4 regions of the Bradyrhizobium sp. Kon56 genome follow, and region 3 is predicted to be linked to each of the others. Evidence: predicted binding sites of a transcription regulator. Region 3 holds the regulator's gene; each other region holds the start of a gene.
The links. The regulator PhoB, encoded in region 3, activates phosphate uptake and scavenging genes when phosphate is short. The targets are predictions, from matches to a motif close to TGTCATNNANCTGTCAT.
Positions count from the first base shown of each region.

Region 1: phnF (phosphonate metabolism transcriptional regulator PhnF) is a predicted target of PhoB. The motif match lies at 2,280-2,296, and genes of this name have one in related genera.
Region 2: AC0L3B_RS09905 (RNA degradosome polyphosphate kinase) is a predicted target of PhoB. The motif match lies at 2,246-2,262, and genes of this name have one in related genera.
Region 4: phnC (phosphonate ABC transporter ATP-binding protein) is a predicted target of PhoB. The motif match lies at 2,891-2,907, and genes of this name have one in related genera.

Region 1 is NZ_JBVVOU010000010.1:16,516-21,402, reverse strand. It holds gene phnE (phosphonate ABC transporter, permease protein PhnE) at 1-506, shown strand, start outside; gene phnE (phosphonate ABC transporter, permease protein PhnE) at 464-1,351, shown strand; gene phnF (phosphonate metabolism transcriptional regulator PhnF) at 1,515-2,246, opposite strand; gene phnG (phosphonate C-P lyase system protein PhnG) at 2,365-2,829, shown strand; gene phnH (phosphonate C-P lyase system protein PhnH) at 2,834-3,442, shown strand; gene AC0L3B_RS17815 (carbon-phosphorus lyase complex subunit) at 3,445-4,548, shown strand; gene AC0L3B_RS17810 (alpha-D-ribose 1-methylphosphonate 5-phosphate C-P-lyase PhnJ) at 4,545-4,887, shown strand, end outside.
Region 2 is NZ_JBVVOU010000005.1:45,965-50,851, reverse strand. It holds gene AC0L3B_RS09905 (RNA degradosome polyphosphate kinase) at 1-2,172, opposite strand, end outside; gene AC0L3B_RS09900 (P-loop NTPase family protein) at 2,301-2,978, opposite strand; gene AC0L3B_RS09895 (CDP-alcohol phosphatidyltransferase family protein) at 3,071-3,613, opposite strand; gene purM (phosphoribosylformylglycinamidine cyclo-ligase) at 3,769-4,842, shown strand; gene purN (phosphoribosylglycinamide formyltransferase) at 4,857-4,887, shown strand, end outside.
Region 3 is NZ_JBVVOU010000011.1:156,046-160,932, reverse strand. It holds gene pstA (phosphate ABC transporter permease PstA) at 1-675, shown strand, start outside; gene pstB (phosphate ABC transporter ATP-binding protein PstB) at 672-1,493, shown strand; gene phoU (phosphate signaling complex protein PhoU) at 1,504-2,220, shown strand; gene phoB (phosphate regulon transcriptional regulator PhoB) at 2,243-2,950, shown strand; gene AC0L3B_RS19705 (GcrA family cell cycle regulator) at 3,198-3,710, opposite strand; gene AC0L3B_RS19700 (acetylornithine transaminase) at 4,166-4,887, shown strand, end outside.
Region 4 is NZ_JBVVOU010000010.1:21,797-26,683, reverse strand. It holds gene AC0L3B_RS17870 (hypothetical protein) at 1-264, shown strand, start outside; gene AC0L3B_RS17865 (DUF1045 domain-containing protein) at 268-966, opposite strand; gene AC0L3B_RS17860 (alpha-D-ribose 1-methylphosphonate 5-triphosphate diphosphatase) at 985-2,178, opposite strand; gene AC0L3B_RS17855 (LbetaH domain-containing protein) at 2,175-2,834, opposite strand; gene phnC (phosphonate ABC transporter ATP-binding protein) at 3,018-3,827, shown strand; gene phnD (phosphonate ABC transporter substrate-binding protein) at 3,891-4,826, shown strand.

The DNA.
Region 1 (4,887 bases), on a different contig from region 3:
CGCCCGCGCCCTGGCTGCGTTTCATGGTGCGGCGCCTGCTCGAATTCGCGCGCACGGTGCCTGGCATCGTGTTTGCGCTGATCTTCGTGATCGCCTTCGGGCTCGGTCCGATGGCCGGCGTGCTTGCGATCGCGATCCACTCCACCGGCGCGCTCGGCAAGCTGTTCTCGGAGATCGTCGAGAATGCCGACATGAAGCCGGTCGAAGGCGTCCGCTCGACCGGCGCAAGCTGGCTCTCCTGCATGCGCTTCGCCATCCTGCCGCAGGTCACGGCAGGCTATGCCAGCTACGCGCTGCTGCGGTTCGAGATCAACGTCCGCGAGGCCTCCGTGATGGGCTTCGTCGGTGCCGGCGGCATCGGCCAGGAGCTCGTCGTCGCCATCCGCAAGTTCTATTACTCCGACGTCAGCGCCATCCTGCTCACCATCATCGTCACGGTCTTCATCATCGACATCAGCACCGGATGGCTGCGCGGCCGTCTGTTCGGCAAGGAGGCGCGGACGTGACGGGACCGCAGGAGACCGACACTGCGGCGCTTCGCGCGCGCTATCCTGACGTGTTCGACCGGCCGGCCTCGGCGCGGCTCGCCATGCCGGCGATGAGCGTCGCGGCGCTCGCGATCCTGATTTACGGCCTCGTCGATCTCGACTTCTCGCCGTCGCGGTTCGTCGCGGGCCTCAACCAGCTCGGCTGGATCAGCCTGATGATGATCCCGCCGGATCCCGGCTCGTCGCTGCCGGTCTATCTGAAGGCGCTGGGCGAGACGCTGTCGATCGCGCTGCTCGGCACAACGCTCGCCGCGCTGTTCGCACTGCCGGTCAGTCTTCTTGCGGCGCGTAATGTCGTGCCATCAAAGCTGCTGCGCTTTCCGGTCCGACGTTTCCTGGATTTGATTCGCGGCGTCGACACGTTGATCTGGGCGCTGGTGTGGATCAACGTGGTCGGGCTCGGCCCGTTTCCCGGCGTGCTCGCCATCGCCGTGTCGGATTTCGGCGCCTTCGGAAAACTGTTCTCGGAGGCGATCGAGGGCGCCGACCAGAAGCAGGTCGAGGGCATCCGCGCCTCCGGCGGCAGCGCGCTGCACGAGATTCGCTTCGGCCTGCTGCCGCAGGTTTTGCCCGTGATTGCGGGGCAGGTGCTCTATTTCATCGAGTCGAACACGCGCTCGGCCACCATCATCGGCATCGTCGGCGCCGGCGGCATCGGCCTCCAGCTCGCCGAGCAGATCCGCGTGCTGGAATGGCAGAAGGTGTCGTTCCTGATCCTGATGATCCTGGTCGCAGTCGCTGCGATCGATTTCGTTTCGGGCAAATTGCGTTTTGCGATTATCGGGCGGCGGGCGGTGGCGTAACCTTCTTCCTTCTCCCCTTGTGGGAGAAGGTGGCGCGAAGCGCCGGATGAGGGGTCTGCATCCTCAATTCAGATCAGTGCGCGGAGGCAACCCCTCACCCGTCTCGCCGCTAGCGCGGCGAGCCACCTCTCCCGCAAGGGGAGAGGGGCAGAGGGCAGCCAGTTCACCCGTTCTCCACCAGAAATTCCACCCGCTCCGCGGCAAAGCGCGAATGCTTGGTCACCAGCGGCTTGCCGTCGAGATCGTGATCGGTGGCGTCGACCACCAGGATCGGCCGTCCCAGCGCCAGATCGAGCCGTGCGGCGTCGGTTGCGTCGACGATACCGGCGGTGATCCGGGTCGCGCCGCGGCGATAGTCCCGGACGCCGTAATGCTCGAGCAATTTCGTCATCGAGCGGGTCGCGGCAAAGACGTCGCCCGCAGCCGGGAATAGCTGCGCCGACAGCCACGTCGTGGAGACACAGATCGGCGTGCGGTCGGCGAGGCGCATCGCCTCGATCCGGACCAGCGGTGCGCCGGTCTTGAGGCCAAGCTCCCGCGCGAGTTCGCGGGTCGCAACGTCAGCGGACGCCTCGATCAGCCGGCCATGCGGTTCGCGGCCGTCCGCGCCGACGATCTCGGAGAAACGGGTCCGCGAGCGCAGTGGATAAGCGAGCTTCTGCGCCTCGACATAGGTTCCGCTGCCGCGTTCTGCCCGCACGATGCCGCGCTCGGCAAGCGCGGCCAGCGCGCGTCGCACGGTGTGGCGGTTGACGCGATAGGTTTCGGCGATCTCCACCTCGCCCGGCAGCTTGTCGCCCGCCGCAAAGCGGCCGTCGGCGATGCCGCGCTCGATGCCGTCGGCAACGAGACGCCACAACGCGACGCCGGAGGAGGCTGTGTCCTGCATGCTCATGTGGCCGGGAAGCTACTCCAGAAATCACGCCTTTGTCACGAAACAGTCATGGCGCTCCCGTATCAAGTTGTCTAGTATCATAGACAACTTGGATTCGGCAAGTTCTGCAGAGAAGTCGGTGGATGCGGTGACCCAGCACAATAATCAGCAAGCCCAGCGCAAGGCCGCAATGGCCGTGCTGGCGCACGCGGAGGCGGGCGAGATCGCCGCTCGCCTCGACGCTCTCGTTTTGCCGGCGCATCAGGATCTGCGCGCGCCGGAAAACGGCCTCGTCATGCTGCGCGGCCGGGTCGGCGGTGACGGTGCGCCGTTCAACCTCGGTGAAGCCACGGTGTCGCGCGCCGCGGTGCGGCTTGCGAGCGGCGAGGTCGGTTTCGGCTACACGCTCGGCCGCGACGGCGAGAAGGCGCGGCTGATCGCGCTGTGCGATGCCCTGGTGCAGTCCAGCGATTTCGGCGCCGCGGTGGAGCGGGACATTATCGCGCCGTTGCGTGAGCAGCTGATGGTCAGGCGCAAGCAGGTGGCGGCCCAGACCGCCGCGACGAAGGTTGATTTCTACACCATGGTGCGCGGTGAGGGGTGAGATCATGACCACGATTGCGGAACTGCCCCCGGGGTTCGCCGATAAGGTCTTGTCGGCGCAATCGACCTTTCGCTCGGTCATGGACGCGATGGCGCGGCCGGGATCGGTGCAGCGCATCGTGCCGACATCAGGAGCGCCTCGTGTGATGATGCGCGGGACGGCCGCGATCGCGCTGACGCTGTTCGATCACGACACGCCGCTCTGGCTCGATGCGCGCATGCATGAGACTTCCGACGTCGTGAAATGGCTGAAATTCCATACTGGTGCGCCGGTGGTGCAGGATTCTTCCATCGCCAGCTTCGCGCTGATCAGCGACGGCGGGGCGCTGCCTTCGCTGGAGCGCTTCGCGCTCGGCACCAGCGAATATCCGGATCGGTCGACCACGTTGATCCTGCAGGTCGAGAGTCTCGATTCGGGACGCAGCTTCGAGCTGCGCGGGCCCGGCATCGACGGCGTCGCCACGCTCCAGGCGTCGATCAAGCCGTTCGACGTGTTCGAGCGACTTCGTATTAACGAGGCGCTGTTTCCGCGCGGCATCGATGTGGTGCTGGTCGCCGATGATGCCGTGGTTGCGATTCCGCGCACCACGCGTGTCGTGAGCAAGGGAAGCTAAGCATGTATGTCGCAGTCAAAGGCGGCGAACGCGCCATCGAGAACGCCCATCGCCTGCTCGCCAGTGCGCGGCGTGGCGACCAAAGGGTGCCGGAAATTTCCCTCGACCAGATCTCGGAGCAGCTTGGCCTCGCCGTGGACCGCGTCATGAGCGAAGGCTCGCTCTATGACCGCGAGCTCGCGGCGCTCGCCATCAAGCAGGCGCGCGGCGATCTGATCGAGGCGATCTTCCTGGTCCGCGCCTTCCGCGCGACGCTGCCCCGCTTCGGCGCCAGCGAGCCGGTCGAGACCGGCGCGATGCGGGTACGGCGGCGGGTGTCCTCGACCTTCAAGGACATTCCCGGCGGCCAGATCCTCGGCCCGACCTTCGACTATACCCACCGCCTGCTCGATCCCTCGCTCGCCGAGGGCTTTGTGCCGGAAGCGCCGGCGACGGCCGAAGCATCGTCTGCGCCGACCCCGCGGGTGACCGACATCCTCGGCCGCGACGGGCTGATCGAATCCTCGCCTCAGGCTGAGGACGGCGCCAGCGTCGGCGATCTCACCCGCGAGCCGCTCAATTTTCCCGCCGATCGTGACCTGCGCCTGCAAAATCTCGCGCGTGGCGACGAAGGTTTTCTGCTGGCGATGGGCTATTCCACCCAGCGCGGCTACGGCCGCAACCATCCCTTCGCCGGCGAGATTCGCTTCGGTGAGGTCGAGGTTGAATTCTCCGCGGAAGACGTCGGCTTCGCCGTGCCGCTCGGCTCGATCGAGCTCACCGAGTGTCAGATGGTCAATCAGTTCAAGGGCTCCGCGACGGAGGCGCCGTGCTTCACCCGCGGTTACGGCCTCGCCTTCGGCCAGAGCGAGCGCAAGACGATGTCGATGGCGCTGGTCGACCGCGCGTTGCGTGCGCGCGAGCTCGGCGAAGAGGCACTCGCCCCCGCGCAAGACGAAGAATTCGTGATGTCGCATTCGGACAACGTCCAGGCTACCGGCTTCGTCGAGCATCTGAAGCTACCGCATTATGTCGACTTCCAGTCTGAGCTCGGCCTGTTGCGCAAGCTGCGGAAGGAATTCACTGAGGCCAATGCGCCCGATGCCATGAAGGAGGCCGCGGAATGAACGCGCCCGCCTACAATTTCGCTTATCTCGACGAACAGACCAAGCGGATGATCCGCCGCGCGATCCTCAAGGCGATCGCGATCCCCGGCTATCAGGTGCCGTTCGCCAGCCGTGAAATGCCGATGCCCTATGGCTGGGGCACCGGCGGCGTGCAGGTCACCGCCGCGATCCTCGGGCCCGAGGACGTGCTGAAGGTGATCGACCAGGGCTCCGACGACACCACCAATGCGATCTCGATCAGGAAGTTCTTTGCCAAGACCGCCGGCGTCGCCACGACGACGGCGACGATCGATGCGACCGTGATCCAGACCCGCCACCGCATTCCGGAGACGTCGCTAC
Region 2 (4,887 bases), on a different contig from region 3:
ACGGCGCGTGAGGCGGCGCGGCGAGGATTCCTTGAGCGACTTACCACGGCCAGACAGACTCGGATTTGTCATGAAGTAGTTGTGGACGTTGAAAGGCTCCTCGCCCTTCGCGGTCTTCATACGCGTTGAGGACCCGTCCGGCAACAATTGCCAGCTCTGTTCATTGTCCTTGAGATTCGCGACCATGATCTGTTCGAGAACCTGCTGATGCACCGTGGGATTCTGCAGCGGACACAGCACCTCGACGCGGCGGTCGAGGTTGCGCGGCATCATGTCGGCTGAGGAGATATACACAGCCGCTTTCGCGCTCGGCAGGCCCTGGCCCATGCCGAAGCAGTAAATTCGGCCGTGTTCGAGGAATCGTCCGATGATCGACTTGACGCGGATGTTCTCCGACAGGCCGGGAATACCGGGCCTGAGGCAGCAGATACCGCGCACCACGAGCTCGACCTGCACGCCGGCCTGGGAGGCCTCGTAGAGCGCGTCGATGATATCGGGGTCGACCAGCGCGTTCATTTTCATCCAGATCGCAGCAGGCCGGCCGTGCCGCGCATGCGCGGTCTCGCCCTGGATGTGCTCGATGATGCGCTTGCGCAAGGTCAGCGGAGACACCGCCATCTTTTCCAGATCGCTCGGCGCAGCGTAGCCGGTGATGAAGTTGAACACGCGCGCGGCGTCGCGGCCGATGGTCGGCTCCGAGGTGAAGTAGGAGAGGTCGGTGTAGATGCGCGCGGTCACCGGGTGGTAATTGCCGGTGCCGGTGTGGACGTAGGTCGTGAGGCTGCCGCCCTCGCGCCGCACCACCATCGAGAGTTTCGCGTGGGTCTTCAGTTCGAGGAAGCCGTAGACGACCTGCACGCCGGCGCGTTCGAGGTCGCGCGCCCAGCGGATGTTGGCCTCCTCGTCGAAGCGGGCCTTCAGCTCGATCAGCGCGGTGACGGATTTGCCGGCTTCGGCGGCTTCCACGAGCGCGCGCACGATCGGCGAGTTGCTGGAGGTGCGGTAGAGCGTCTGCTTGATGGCGACGACGTCGGGGTCGCGCGTCGCCTGCTGGAGAAACTGCACCACGACGTCGAAGGATTCGTAGGGGTGATGGACGACGAGGTCCTTCTGCCGGATCGCAGCGAAGATGTCGCCGCCTTGCTCGCGCACGCGCTCGGGATGGCGCGGCACGTAAGGGGTGAATTCGAGATCGGGCCGGTCAAGGCGGGTGAGCTGCGAGAGCTCGTTCATGGCGAGCACGCCATCGACCAGGAACACCTCGTCGTCGGCGGTCGACAGCGCGTGCTGCACGAAACTGCGCAGCTGCTCCGGCATCTTGGCGTCGATCTCGAGTCGGATCACCGAACCGCGGCGGCGGCGCTTCAGCGCGGTCTCGAACAGGCGGACGAGATCCTCGGCCTCTTCCTCGATTTCGAGTTCGGAGTCGCGGAGGACGCGGAAGGCGCCCTGGCCGTGAAGATTGTAGCCGGGGAACAGGCGGTTGATGAACAGCGCGGTGGCCTGCTCCAGCGAGATCAGCCGGACGACCTTGCCGTCAGCCGGCAGACGGATGAAGCGGTCGATCTTGCCGGGCATGCGGATCAGCGCGTTCATCTGCTTGCCGTCGGCGGCGCGCGTGAGCTGGAGCGCGATGGTGAAGCCGAGGCTCGGAATGAACGGGAAGGGGTGGGCCGGGTCGATCGCGAGCGGCGTCAGCAGCGGGAACACGTTGCTGAGGAAGTAGTCCTCGACCCAGGTTCGTTCCGCCTTGGTGACCTCCTTGCCCTCGACCAGCACGATACCCTCGTCGGCGAGCGTGCCGCGCAGGTCGCGCCAGATTGCCTGCTGGTCGGAGGCAAGCTGCGAGACGGTCCGGTTGATGAGCGCGAGCTGCTCGGACGGGGTCAGACCGTCGGGGCTGCGCTCAGCAATACCCTCGCGCACCTGGGCCTTGATGCCGGCGACGCGGACCATGAAGAACTCGTCGAGGTTATTCGCTGAAATCGACAGGAATCGCACCCTCTCCAGCATGGGGTGGCTGGGATTGACCGATTCCTCCAGGACGCGGCGGTTGAAGTGCAGCCAGGAAAGCTCGCGATTGATGAACCGCTCGGGGCTCGATGCGATCGCCGGCGGGCCTTCGGCTTCCGGGGCTTTTTCTTTAACTTCAACAGCTTGCGCAGAATCCATCAGAAGTCGGTCCATCCAGTTCGCCCCAATTTGCGACTTACGCGCAAAACCCGCGGGAGCATGTGTTAGAGCGATGACGTTTCGATGACATTGATGTTCCGCCGCCCGGCCGCGTCAACCCGCCTTGGTCAGACATCCCGGAGCAGCTCGGCCGCCAGGGCCCGGGTGACGGGGCGGCCGAGGCGCAAGGCCTCGCTGTCCAGCAGGTTCACAGCCCGTCGGGCGGCGGCGGAGGACCGCTCCAGGCGAGTGGCGAGGTAGCTGACCACGCTCTCGTCCACCGCGAGCTGGCGGTCGGCGCAGAACTTGACGATCAGGCCGCGGAAGAGCTGGTCGTCGGGCGGCAGCAGCGAGACAACGGGGACGGCGCGGAGCCGCGAGCGCAGGTCGGCGAGCTCGATCTCGAGAGACGCGGGCACCTCGCGTCCGGTGAAGAGGACGTAGGCGCCGTCCTCGCGGGCCAGATTCATCAGATGGAACAGGGCGCGCTCGTCGAATTCCCTGGCTTTGGGATCCTCGACCACCAGCGCGCCGGTGGCGAGCGCAGCCGGGACGGCCTCGGCGGTCAGCCCATTGGCCGTGGTCGAGCGGGCGCCTGAAGCCTCGGCCCAGATCGCGGCGAGATGGCTCTTGCCGCTTCCTTCCGGGCCGGCCAGCCACATGATTCGGTTCGGCCATTCCGGCCAGGCGTCGATGAGGGCAAGACCGGCGGCGTTGACGGGGCCTTCGAGGAAATTGTCCCGGCTCAGGCTCTCCGCATGCGGAAGCGAAAACGCCAACTGTCGGGGATGAACGCGGCTTGGCACGCTTGCTTTGCTCCGTGCCGGCGTGCCGGCTTCGTTTGACGAGATGCGACCTAATCGAGCGGGAGTTGGCCTTTTACGGGGCCGCTCCCAACTCACTTGGCCTCGATCGTGCTCATGTGCCGCAACCATTCGACAAGATAGAGCGACACGGAGGAGAGCGTGAAGACCGTGACGAGGCCCATCAGGATTATATCATAAGGACCGGGTTTGAAGCCGAAGGCGAGGGCGGCCAGCACCAGCGCCGCGAACGCCACTTGGGCCACAGTGTTGAGCTTGGATACCTTTGAGGGCTTCATCTCCACAGGTCGGTCGAACAGCCACGATATGATCACGGCGGCGACGATCATGATGTCGCGCGAGACCACCAGGATGACGATCCAGCGCGGAATCGCGCCCCAGATGCCGAGCGCCATGTAGATCGAGACCAGCAGCGCCTTGTCGGCGAGCGGGTCGAGCAAGGCGCCGAGCTCGCTCGTCATGTTGAAGCGCTTGGCAAGGAAGCCGTCGACCGCGTCGCTGATACCGGCGATCAGGAATACGGCGAACGCCACCTCCATTTGGCTCGACACGATGGCCCAGACGATGATCGGGACCAGCATGATGCGGCCCAAAGTAATGATGTTCGGTATACTCACACGGCGCTTCCCGGCACCCGGCCTGACCTCGAATTCGGCCCTTTGGAGGCTGAACCGGTTGATATCTCTACATAGTATACGGCGGCGCGCCATGCGAGCCATTGCGCGTCCCCGGAATTCGACGTAACCAGCCGCAAACCCACTGGAAATCGGGCATGACCGACCGCAAAAACGGCCTCACTTACGCCGATTCAGGCGTCGATATCGATGCGGGCAACCGCTTGGTCGACCTGATCAAGCCGATGGTGCGCGCCACCGCACGGCCCGGCGCCGACGCCGAAATCGGCGGATTCGGCGGCCTGTTCGATCTCAAGGCGGCCGGTTTCAAGGATCCCATCCTGGTGGCCGCGACCGATGGCGTCGGCACCAAGGTCAAGATCGCGATCGAGACCGGCCTGCATGGCGGGATCGGCATCGACCTCGTCGCCATGAGTGTCAACGACCTCGTGGTGCAGGGCGCCGAGCCGCTGTTCTTCCTCGACTATTTTGCCTGCGGGAAGCTCGATCCGGAGGCGACCGCGTCGATCGTCGCCGGTGTCGCCGAAGGCTGCCGCGAATCCGGCTGCGCCCTGATCGGTGGCGAGACGGCCGAGATGCCCGGCCTCTACAAAGACGGCGACTACGACCTCGGCGGCTTTGCCGTCGGCGCCGCGGAGCGGGGCACGCTCTTGCCGCGCAAGGACATCGCCGCCGGCGATGCCGTGATCGGGCTCGCTTCGTCGGGCGTGCACTCCAACGGTTTCTCGCTGGTGCGCAAGATCGTGGAACAATCCGGCCTCGGCTTCGGGGCGCAGGCGCCGTTTGCGCCCGTCATGACGCTGGGCGGCGCGTTGCTGACGCCGACGCGTCTCTACGTCAAATCCTGCCTGCGCGCGATCCGCGAGACCGGCGCGGTGAAGGGGCTTGCCCACATCACCGGCGGCGGCTTCACCGACAACATTCCGCGCGTGCTGCCGAAGCATCTCGGCGTCGGTATCGATCTGGCGCGCCTGCCAGTGCTGCCGGTGTTCAAATGGCTGGCCGCGCAGGCCGGCATCGCCGAGCTCGAAATGCTGCGGACCTTCAATTGTGGGATCGGCATGATCGCGATTGTCGAGCCGGACAAGGTCGAAGAGGTCGTGGAGATCTTCACTGACGCCGGTGAGACCGTGGCACAGCTCGGTAGCGTGATCCTGGCCGAGGGCGAGCACCGCGTCGTCTATAACGGCCATCTCGACCTGGCGCTGTAATGACCGGCGCTGTAATGAAACGCCGCGTCGCCATCCTGATTTCCG
Region 3 (4,887 bases):
GGATCGAACGAGGGCGGTCTGCTCAACGCCATCGTCGGCTCGCTGATCATGACCGTGATCGGCGTCGGCATCGGCGCGCCGCTCGGCATGTTCGCCGGCACCTATCTCGCCGAATACGGCCGCAACGACCGGCTGACCTCGGTGATCCGCTTCATCAACGACATCCTGCTCTCGGCGCCCTCGATCATCATCGGCCTGTTCATCTACGGCGCCGTGGTGGTGCCGATGCGCGGCTTCTCGGCGATCGCAGGCTCGCTCGCCCTCGCGGTCATCGTGATCCCGGTGGTGCTGCGCACGACCGAGGACATGCTGCTGCTGGTGCCGAACGCGTTGCGCGAGGCGGCCTCGGCGCTCGGCCTGCCGCGTTCGCTGGTGATCAAGCGGATCGCTTATCGGGCTGCCCGATCGGGTCTCATCACCGGCGTGCTGCTCGCGACCGCTCGCGTCGCCGGTGAAACCGCGCCGCTGCTGTTCACCGCGCTATCGAACCAGTTCTTCAGCCTCGGCCTGAACAAGACGATGGCGAACCTGCCTGTGACCATCAACAACTTCGTGCAGAGCCCCTATGCCTATTGGAAGCAGTTGGCCTGGAGCGGGGCGCTGCTCATCACCCTGACCGTTCTTGCCCTTAATATTTTCGCGCGCATCCTTGGCGCCGAGAGGACCGCAAAATGAGTGATCTTTCCGTGTCGATGAGCGCGTCCGGTGGACTGCCGCACGCGGCGGTGCTGCCCGAGGCGCCCCCGAAGGTGACCGTGCGTAACCTGAACTTCTATTACGGCGAGCACCATGCGCTGAAGAACATCAACCTGACGCTCGGCGCCAACCGCGTTACGGCGTTCATCGGACCGTCGGGCTGCGGCAAGTCGACCCTGCTGCGCATCTTCAACCGGATGTACGACCTCTATCCCGGCCAGCGCGCCACCGGTCAGCTGATGCTCGATCAGACCAACATCCTCGACCCCAGGCTGGACCTCAATTTGCTGCGCGCCCGCGTCGGCATGGTGTTCCAGAAGCCGACGCCGTTCCCGATGACGATCTACGAGAACATCGCGTTCGGCATCCGTCTCTATGAGAAGATCTCGAAGTCCGAGATGGACGGCCGCGTCGAGAAGGCGCTGCGCGGCGGCGCGCTGTGGAACGAGGTCAAGGACAAGCTCAACGCCTCCGGCCTGTCGCTCTCCGGCGGCCAGCAGCAGCGCCTCTGCATCGCCCGCACCGTCGCGGTGCGGCCCGAGGTGATCCTGTTCGACGAACCCTGTTCGGCGCTCGACCCGATCTCGACCGCCAAGGTCGAGGAGCTGATCCAGGAGCTGTCCGAGGATTACACGATCGCTATCGTCACCCACAACATGCAACAGGCGGCGCGCGTCTCCGACAAGACCGCCTTCATGTATCTCGGCGAGCTGATAGAGTTCGACGACACCAGCAAGATCTTCACGTCGCCGTCAGATCGGCGCACGCAGGATTACATCACCGGCCGGTTCGGCTAGGAGACGCGACATGGGTTCTGAACATACCGCAAAGGCTTTCGACACCGACCTCCAGGAACTCACTCGCCTGGTCGCCGAGATGGGCGGCATCGCCGAGCGCATGATCGTCGAGTCCGTCGACGCGCTGATCCGCCGCGACGTCCCGCTCGGCCAGCGCGTCGTCGCCATCGACACCGAGCTCGACGCGCTGCAGAAGCGCATCGAGGAGCGTGCGGTGCTCACCATCGCCCGCCGCCAGCCGATGGCGGTCGATCTGCGCGAGATCGTCGGCGCCATGCGCGTCGCGACCGATCTCGAGCGCATCGGCGACCTCGCCAAGAACATGGGCAAGCGCGTCGCGGCGCTGGAGACGGACTTCCATCCGCTCAAGCTGTTCCGCGGCCTCGAGCACATGACCGACCTCGTGCAGCAGCAGGTCAAGTCGGTGCTGGACGCCTATGCCGCGCATGATCTGCCGGCGGCGATGGCGGTCTGGAAGGGCGACGAGGAGGTCGACGCCATCTGCACCTCGCTGTTCCGCGAGCTCCTCACCTACATGATGGAGGATCCGCGCAACATCTCGTTCTGCATCCATCTGATGTTCTGCGCCAAGAACATCGAGCGGATCGGCGACCACGCCACCAACATCGCCGAGACCGTGTTCTACATGATCGAGGGCCAGGCCATCACCGACAAGCGGCCGAAGGGCGACATGACGACCTTCGCCAACACGGTACCGAACACCTGAAGACTTAGGGAGCGACGACCCGATGGGCGCACGCATTATGGTGGTTGAGGACGAGGAAGCCCTGACCGAGCTTCTCCGCTACAACCTCGAAGGCGACGGCTATGACGTCGAGACGGTGATGCGCGGCGACGACGCCGACACCCGCCTCAAGGAGCACATCCCCGATCTGATCGTGCTCGACTGGATGCTGCCGGGCCTGTCAGGCATCGAATTGTGCCGGCGGCTTCGCACCCGTCCCGAGACCAAGCAGCTCCCGATCATCATGCTCACCGCGCGCGGCGAGGAGAGCGAGCGGGTGCGGGGTCTTGCGACCGGCGCCGACGATTACATCGTCAAGCCGTTCTCGGTGCCGGAGCTGCTGGCGCGCGTGAAAGGCCTGCTGCGGCGCGCAAGCCCGGAGCGGCTCGCGACGGTGCTTGCTTTTGGCGACATCGAGCTCGACCGCGACAAGCGCCGCGTGGCGCGCTCGGGCCGGCCGATCGATCTCGGTCCGACCGAATATCGCCTGCTGGAGTTCTTCCTGGAGCATCCGGGGCGCGTGTTCTCGCGCGAGCAACTGCTCGACAGCGTCTGGGGTCGCGACATCTATATCGACGAGCGCACCGTCGACGTGCATATCGGCCGCCTGCGCAAGCTGCTCAATCTCGGCCGCGAGCAGGACCCGATCCGCACCGTCCGCGGCGCCGGCTACGCGCTGGATGATCGGTTTGCCAAGGCGGAGCAGGTGTAGGGTTGCAGGCTTGTTTGTTGGCGAGTTGTCCCTGCATTCTCAGCCGTCGTCCCGGACAAGCGAGCGAAGCGAGCGCTGATCCGGGCCCATAACCACCGAACGTGGTTTGGCGAAGACTCGGAGTGACCCCTTCCGCACGATTATTGCGTGCTCGGAGTATGGGTCCCGGCCCCCCGTGCGCAATTGCGCACTAGGCCGGGACGACGCTGAAATTGTTGAATCGTCTTCGCGCGACGACTTGCCGTGATTACCGCGGACCCGGCTTCACCGGTGCGCGGCGCCGATCCGACGCCGGCTGGTACGCAACGCGCGAGTGCTGGGCGCAATAGGGCAGTCCGGACAGCGCCCTTCCACCGCAGAAGAAGAAGTCCGGGCTCGAGGGATCGCCGACCGGCCAGTGGCAGGTCGCCTCGTTCAATTCCAGCAGCGACAGCCGCTGGCTCATCGGCACCACGTTGTCATAGGTGACCGGATCCGGCTCAGCCTCCACCTCGAAGGCCTGCGCCAGCGCGGTGTTGCCGCGCGAGATCGGGCGGCTCACCCGCATCATGTGCTGCGCGGGGCGCGCCTTGCGCGGCCGCGGCGCTGCCGATGATGGGCTCTTGGCGCGGCCCGAAAGGCCGAGCCTGTGCACTTTGCCGATCACGGCATTGCGGGTCACATTGCCGAGCTCCGCCGCGATCTGGCTGGCCGAAAGTCCGGCCTCCCAGAGCTTTTTCAGCTGCTCGACGCGATCATCGGACCAGGTCAAAACCGTCATTGCACCCTTTCCCTCGCTGCGCGCCAGCCATCCTGGGGCCTCGCAGCGAATGCCTAAGCCTTCAAAAACCCGTGCCGCCAGAATCCCTTAAGGCTCGCCGGGCGCGTCTTGAACGCCCGAACGTTTACGCCGGTACATAAGGACTTAAAGATCAGAACCACTGCACGAGATGTCGTATCTGACAATCCAAACGCTACAATATGGCGTGACTCCCGCGCAAGAGTCCGCCGACTCGCTTCCACATGTTCCGTGGCCAAATCCCGCAAAATCGGCACCGCAAGACTACGGATTCAGCGTTTCGCGAGGCTTTCCGGGCGGCATTGACACCCGTTTCACCAGGCCTAAGATAGTCGCACGTGCCGCCCTCAAGAGGCGGCACGTTTCGTTTTCCGGGCCGGTCGATGGTGCGTTGCGCAATGCACGCTCACTCCGTCCGCAACATTCAAGTGACCATCATGACTAACAGCGCAGCGCCGCATTTGCTCCCCGTTTTCGCCAGGTCCGACCTTGGTTTCGAGCGTGGCGAAGGCTGCTGGCTGATCGCGACCAATGGCGAGCGCTATCTCGATTTCACCTCCGGGGTGGCGGTGAATGCGCTCGGCCATGCCCATCCGGCGCTGGTCGCGGCGTTGCAGGAGCAGGCCACCAAGCTCTGGCACATGTCGAATCTGTTCCAGAGCCCGGACGGCGAAAAGCTCGCCGCGCGCCTGTGCAATGAAAGTTTCGCGGATTTCGTGTTCTTCTGCAATTCCGGCGCCGAAGCGCTGGAATGCGTGATCAAGGTCGTGCGCCGTTATCACGCCGCAAAGGGTCATCCCGACCGCTATCGCATGATCACCTTCGAAGGCGCCTTCCATGGCCGCACGCTGGCGACGCTGGCCGCAACGGGATCGGCAAAATATCTCGAAGGTTTCGGCCCTCCGATGGAGGGCTTCGACCAGGTTGCGCATGGCGATCTCGATGCCGTGAAAAAGGCAATCGGTCCGCAGACCGCCGGCATCCTGATCGAGCCGATCCAGGGCGAGGGCGGTGTGCGTTCGGCAACGCCCGCCTTCCTGAGGGCGTTGCGCCAGCTCTGCGACGAGAAGGGTCTGTTGCTCGCCTTCGACGAGGTGCAGACCGGCATGGGCCGCACCGGCGATCTGTTCGCGTACCGCCGCCTTGGCGTCGAACCCGA
Region 4 (4,887 bases), on a different contig from region 3:
CTCTGCCAGGCCTTCGAACTCGATGCCGGCCATGAGGCCGCCGGCGCGCTGATGAAGGCGAGTCTCGGGATGGCGGTTCTGGTGTCTTTGGTGCACGTCGCTGCCATGGTCAGCGCCGGCGGATGTCTGGCGTGGCTGGTCTACCGCCATCTGGGATTGAGGTTCGTCTCGCGAAGCTGGTTCAATCTGGATGTAATCTGGGCCACCAGCCTCATTCTGGTTGGCGTTGTGGCCTTCGGCTTCAATCTCGCGAGCTGGCACTGACGCTTACTGGGTCAAAGCCCACTCGCCGATGATGCGGAAGCGAGCCTTGGCGTGGTCCTGTTTGAACAGCGCGACGCGATCGATCGCAAGCGTCTTGAGGCCGAGCGCAGCAAACCTTCCCTGCAGCATTTCCAGAATCGGCCCGCGCCGCTCCACGTCGAGCCGGCCCGTCAACGTCATGTGGAAACGGAATTCCTCCATCACGTAAGGATAGCCCCAGCGGTCGAGATAGTGGCGCTGCCGTTCGCTCAGCTTCTCCGGCTTGCGCCGCGCACGGTCTTCCGCGCTCAGCGGCGCGCGGAAGGAGTCGAAGTCGCGCGCGCAATCGGCGGCGAGCTGCTGGAGTTCGCCGACCGGCTCCCCGGGAATGACGGCGATGAAGCCGCTGATGGAATCGACGACCGGGCGGATCACCGGAATTGCGCGTGCCCTGCCGGCGAATGTCGCGCAGGCCGCAACAAGCTCGACCTCGCGCCTGTCGGACGCCAGCGCCATCGGCGCCTTCAGCGTGGCGTGAAAGCCGTATTTGCGGGGATCGGCGGTAACATCACGCCAGTCCGGCGCGAGACGCGATGCGTCGGCGGGAAACGGCAGCTCGTTGCCGGTATAGGCATCGTAGCCGAGCAACTCCGCGCCGAAGCGGGTGAGCGCGCTGTCGCTGCCTGCGGCAAAATAGATCGCGTAGCGGGGGAAACTCGTCATCGTCCGAGCATAGCGGGTTTATGCCGCGGCGACAGCTTGGCGCGGGGTAGCTGGCATGCCAAGCAACCGCGTCGCCTCGGTGAGATGCACGAGCTTGCCGCCTGATATCACGGCGATCAGCCGCGGCCGCAGCGGCATGCTGTCGTCGACCAGCAGAATGTCCGCGCGCCGGCCTTCCGCGAGCACGCCGCGATCTGCAAGACCGGTCGCGCGCGCGGGCGCGGCGGAGACCAGATTCCAGGCCTCGGTCAGCGGCAGCACGCCATCGGCGGCGAGCCGGAACGCAGCGAGCAGCTGCGCGGGATAGTAGTAGTCCGAGGCCAGAACCGAGCAGAGCCCTTTGGCGATCATGTCGGATGCCCTGGTCCAGCCCGTGTGGCTGCCTCCGCGCACGACGTTCGGCGCGCCGTAGACGATGGCGTCACCGTGGCTTGCTGCCGCCCGCGCTGTCTCCTCGTTGATCGGAAACTCCGCAATCGCCACGCCCATGGCGCGAAAGCCTTCGCGCATCGCCGGCGTCGCATCATCGTGCGAGAGCATCCGCACGTCGGCGGCGCGGGCCGTCGCGGCCAGCCGTGACACGGAAGCCGGCACATCCGCGGCGCGGGACATTATGTGTCCGACCAGCCGGTCGAATTCCTCGCTCGACAGGCCGGTGCGCTCCACCATGCGATTGCGCTTGCGCGGCTTGGCCATGTCCCCAACCGTGCCGTCCATGTGGTCGTTGAAGGCGAACAGGTCGACGCGGCCCTCAGTGAGCCATTGGCTGATCTCGGTTTCGGCGTCGAGATTGTAGGTCTCGTGGCGCAGGTGAAAGCGGGTGTCGGCGGCGAATTGCGGGCGCTGCCGTTCGATCGCCTCCATCAGGCTGCGCGCATTGCCGGCGCTGCGCAGGCCCGGCTCCCACGAACAGGTCGTGGCGTGAAAAACCGTGGTGATGCCGTTGCTGATCGCCTGGCGGTCGCTGTCGGCGAGCGCGACGTCGATCGGGAAATCGACCCCGGCGCGCGGCATCATCTGTCGCTCGAAGGCATCGCCATGCAGATCGACGATGCCCGGCAGGACCAGCAGATCGCGCGCCTTGATCGCCAGCCGCGCCCGGCTGCGCGAGGCATTGATCTCTGCGATGTCCGTTCCGGACACGAGAAGCGACGTTTCGGCGAACTCGGAGCCGATCAGGGCCCGCCCGCCCTCGAGGAATATGTCTGTCACGCGACCGCGCTTCGTTTGCTGGCAGAAGAGGGTGCCCCTGCTTCGTATGCCGTGAGGAAATCCTCAATCCCGAGCTTGCGGAAATTGGGCAGGGCTTCACGCAACTTGTCGTGATCCCAGTCCCACCAAGCGAGCCTCGCAAGCCGCCCCGCAACCTCTTCCGAGAACCGCCGGCGAACGATGCGCGCCGGATTGCCGGCAACGATGGTGTAGGCCGGCACGTCCTTGGTGACGATGGCGCCGGCCGCGATCACCGCGCCGGTGCCGACGTTGCGGCCCGGCAGCACGATCGCGCCATGGCCGATCCAGACGTCATGGCCGATATGGACGTGATGCTGGCGCCGCCAGTCGAAGAACTCGGTGTCGTCGCTCTCGCCTTCGAAATAGGCGCTCGAACGATAGGTGAAATGCGCCTGCGTGGCGCGGTGCATCGGGTGATTGCCCGGATTGATCCGCGTCATCGCCGCGATCGAGCAGAATTTTCCGATGGTGGTGTAGGTGATCTGGGCGTCGTTCACGACATAGGAGTAATCGCCCATCGTCACTTCGTGCAGCATCGTGCGGGCGCCGACCTCTGTGTAGGCCCCAAGCCTGGTGTCGTGCAGCTTCGCCGAGGAATCGACAGTCGGCTGGAGCGAAAGAGCTTTGGCGGCCATGTTGTATCCGAACGAGAGGGCGAGTGTTTCTCTTCGAGCGGCTTGATGACAATGTCATGACGGCGCGATGACAGGGGATGAACAGGGGATGAGGTGTGTAGGATCGCCGCATCGCAACGTCCGTGTCACACAAGTGTCAAGCGCCGGCGTTAGCGGTGGGTCCCAGCTACTCTGGAGCCCTGCATGCTGGTGGTTGAAGGTCTGACGTGTCGCTTCGGCGTGAAAGCCGCGGTGGACGACGCCTCGTTTCAAGTCTCTCCCGGCGGCTTCGTCGGCGTGATCGGACGGTCCGGCGCCGGCAAGTCGACCCTGCTGCGGACCATCAACCGTCTCGCGACCCCTTCGCAGGGTCGCATCCTGTTCGACGGTCTCGACGTCACCGCGCTACGCGGCAAGGAGCTGCGGCAGTGGCGGGCGCGCTCGGCGATGATCTTTCAGCAGTTCAATCTGGTCGGCCGGCTCGATGCTCTCACCAACGTTCTTATGGGACGGCTCGCGACGATGCCGGCCTGGCGCTCGCTGTCGCAGAGCTGGCCCGAGCAGGACAAGGCGCTGGCGATGTCCGCGCTCGAGCAGTTCGACATCGCCCCACTCGCAGCCCAGCGCGCCGACCAGCTCTCCGGCGGCCAGCAGCAGCGTGTCGCGATCGCCCGCGCGCTGGTGCAGCAGCCCGACATCATCCTTGCCGACGAGCCGATCGCCTCGCTCGATCCGCGCAACACCAAGATCGTGATGGATGCGCTTTTGCGCATCAACAAGCATTTCGGCATCACCGTGCTCTGCAATCTGCATTCGCTCGACCTGGCGCGCAGCTATTGCGACCGCCTGATCGGCATGGCGCAGGGTCGCGTGGTGTTCGACGGCGCGCCGGCCGAGTTGACCGAGCACGTTGCGCGCGAGCTCTACGATCTCGAAGCCGCCGAAGTCATGGGCGGCACGCCTGCACCGGTGCGACAGGGCATTCCGGCGCTTGGAACGGCGGCCGCCGCCTGAGCTGCGCCGCATCAGGACTTACCAATTTTGCGTCAACCGACCTCAACCAATGAAGAGGCTATCATGATTACTCGCAGATTGATTCTCGCCGGCGCCGCCGCGCTCGCGTTGACGACTTCGGCCTCCGCCGAAGACTGGAAAGCCAAATATCCCGAGCTGACCTTCGCGGTCATTCCGGCGGAAAACGCCTCGGGCGTGACCGAGCGCTGGGCGCCGTTCATGAGCTATCTCTCCAGGGAATTGGGCGTGAAAGTCACGCTGCGCATCGCCAACGACTACGCTGCCGTGATCGAAGGCCAGCGTGCCGGCAACATCCACATCGCGAGCTATGGCTCGGCTTCGTTCGCTCGCGCCCGCCTGACCGGCGTCAAGACCGACGCCTTCGCCAACGACATCAACTCCGACGGCTCCACCGGTTATTACTCGGTGTTCTTCGTCAAGGCGAGCAGCCCCTACAAGAGCATCGATCAGCTCAAGGGCAAGAACCTCGGCCTGGTCGATCCGAACTCGACCTCCGGCAACAACGTGCCGCGCTTCGAGCTCGACAAGATGGGCATCGCGGACGCCGACACCTATTTCAGCAAGGTCGTCTTCACCGGCAGCCATGAGAACGCGATCCTGGCACTGGCGCAGGGCACCGTCGACGTCGCCGCCAACCAGTGGACCAGCGACGACGATTCGACATTGGCGCAGATGTTGACCAAGGGCATGCTGAAGAATGCCGACGGCTCGGCGATGAAAAAGGACGATTTCCGCATCATCCACAAGTCGGCGCCGATCATCAACGGTCCGTATGCCTACAATTCCGACCTGCCGGAAGAGGCCAAGGCCGCCATCGCGAAGGCGTTCTTCGACGCGCCGGCCAAGGACAAGGCTGCCTTCGACCGCCTACAGGACGGCCAGAAGAAAGGTTTTCATCCCGCGACCAGCAAGGATTGGGATGGCACGATCGAGCTGATCAAGTTCGTCGATGCGCTGCGTAAGAAGAAGGCGTCCTGAGTTTCGGGACGATGCCACTGGAGCCGGGTCGATGGACCCGGCTCTTTCTCTTTGATCGACC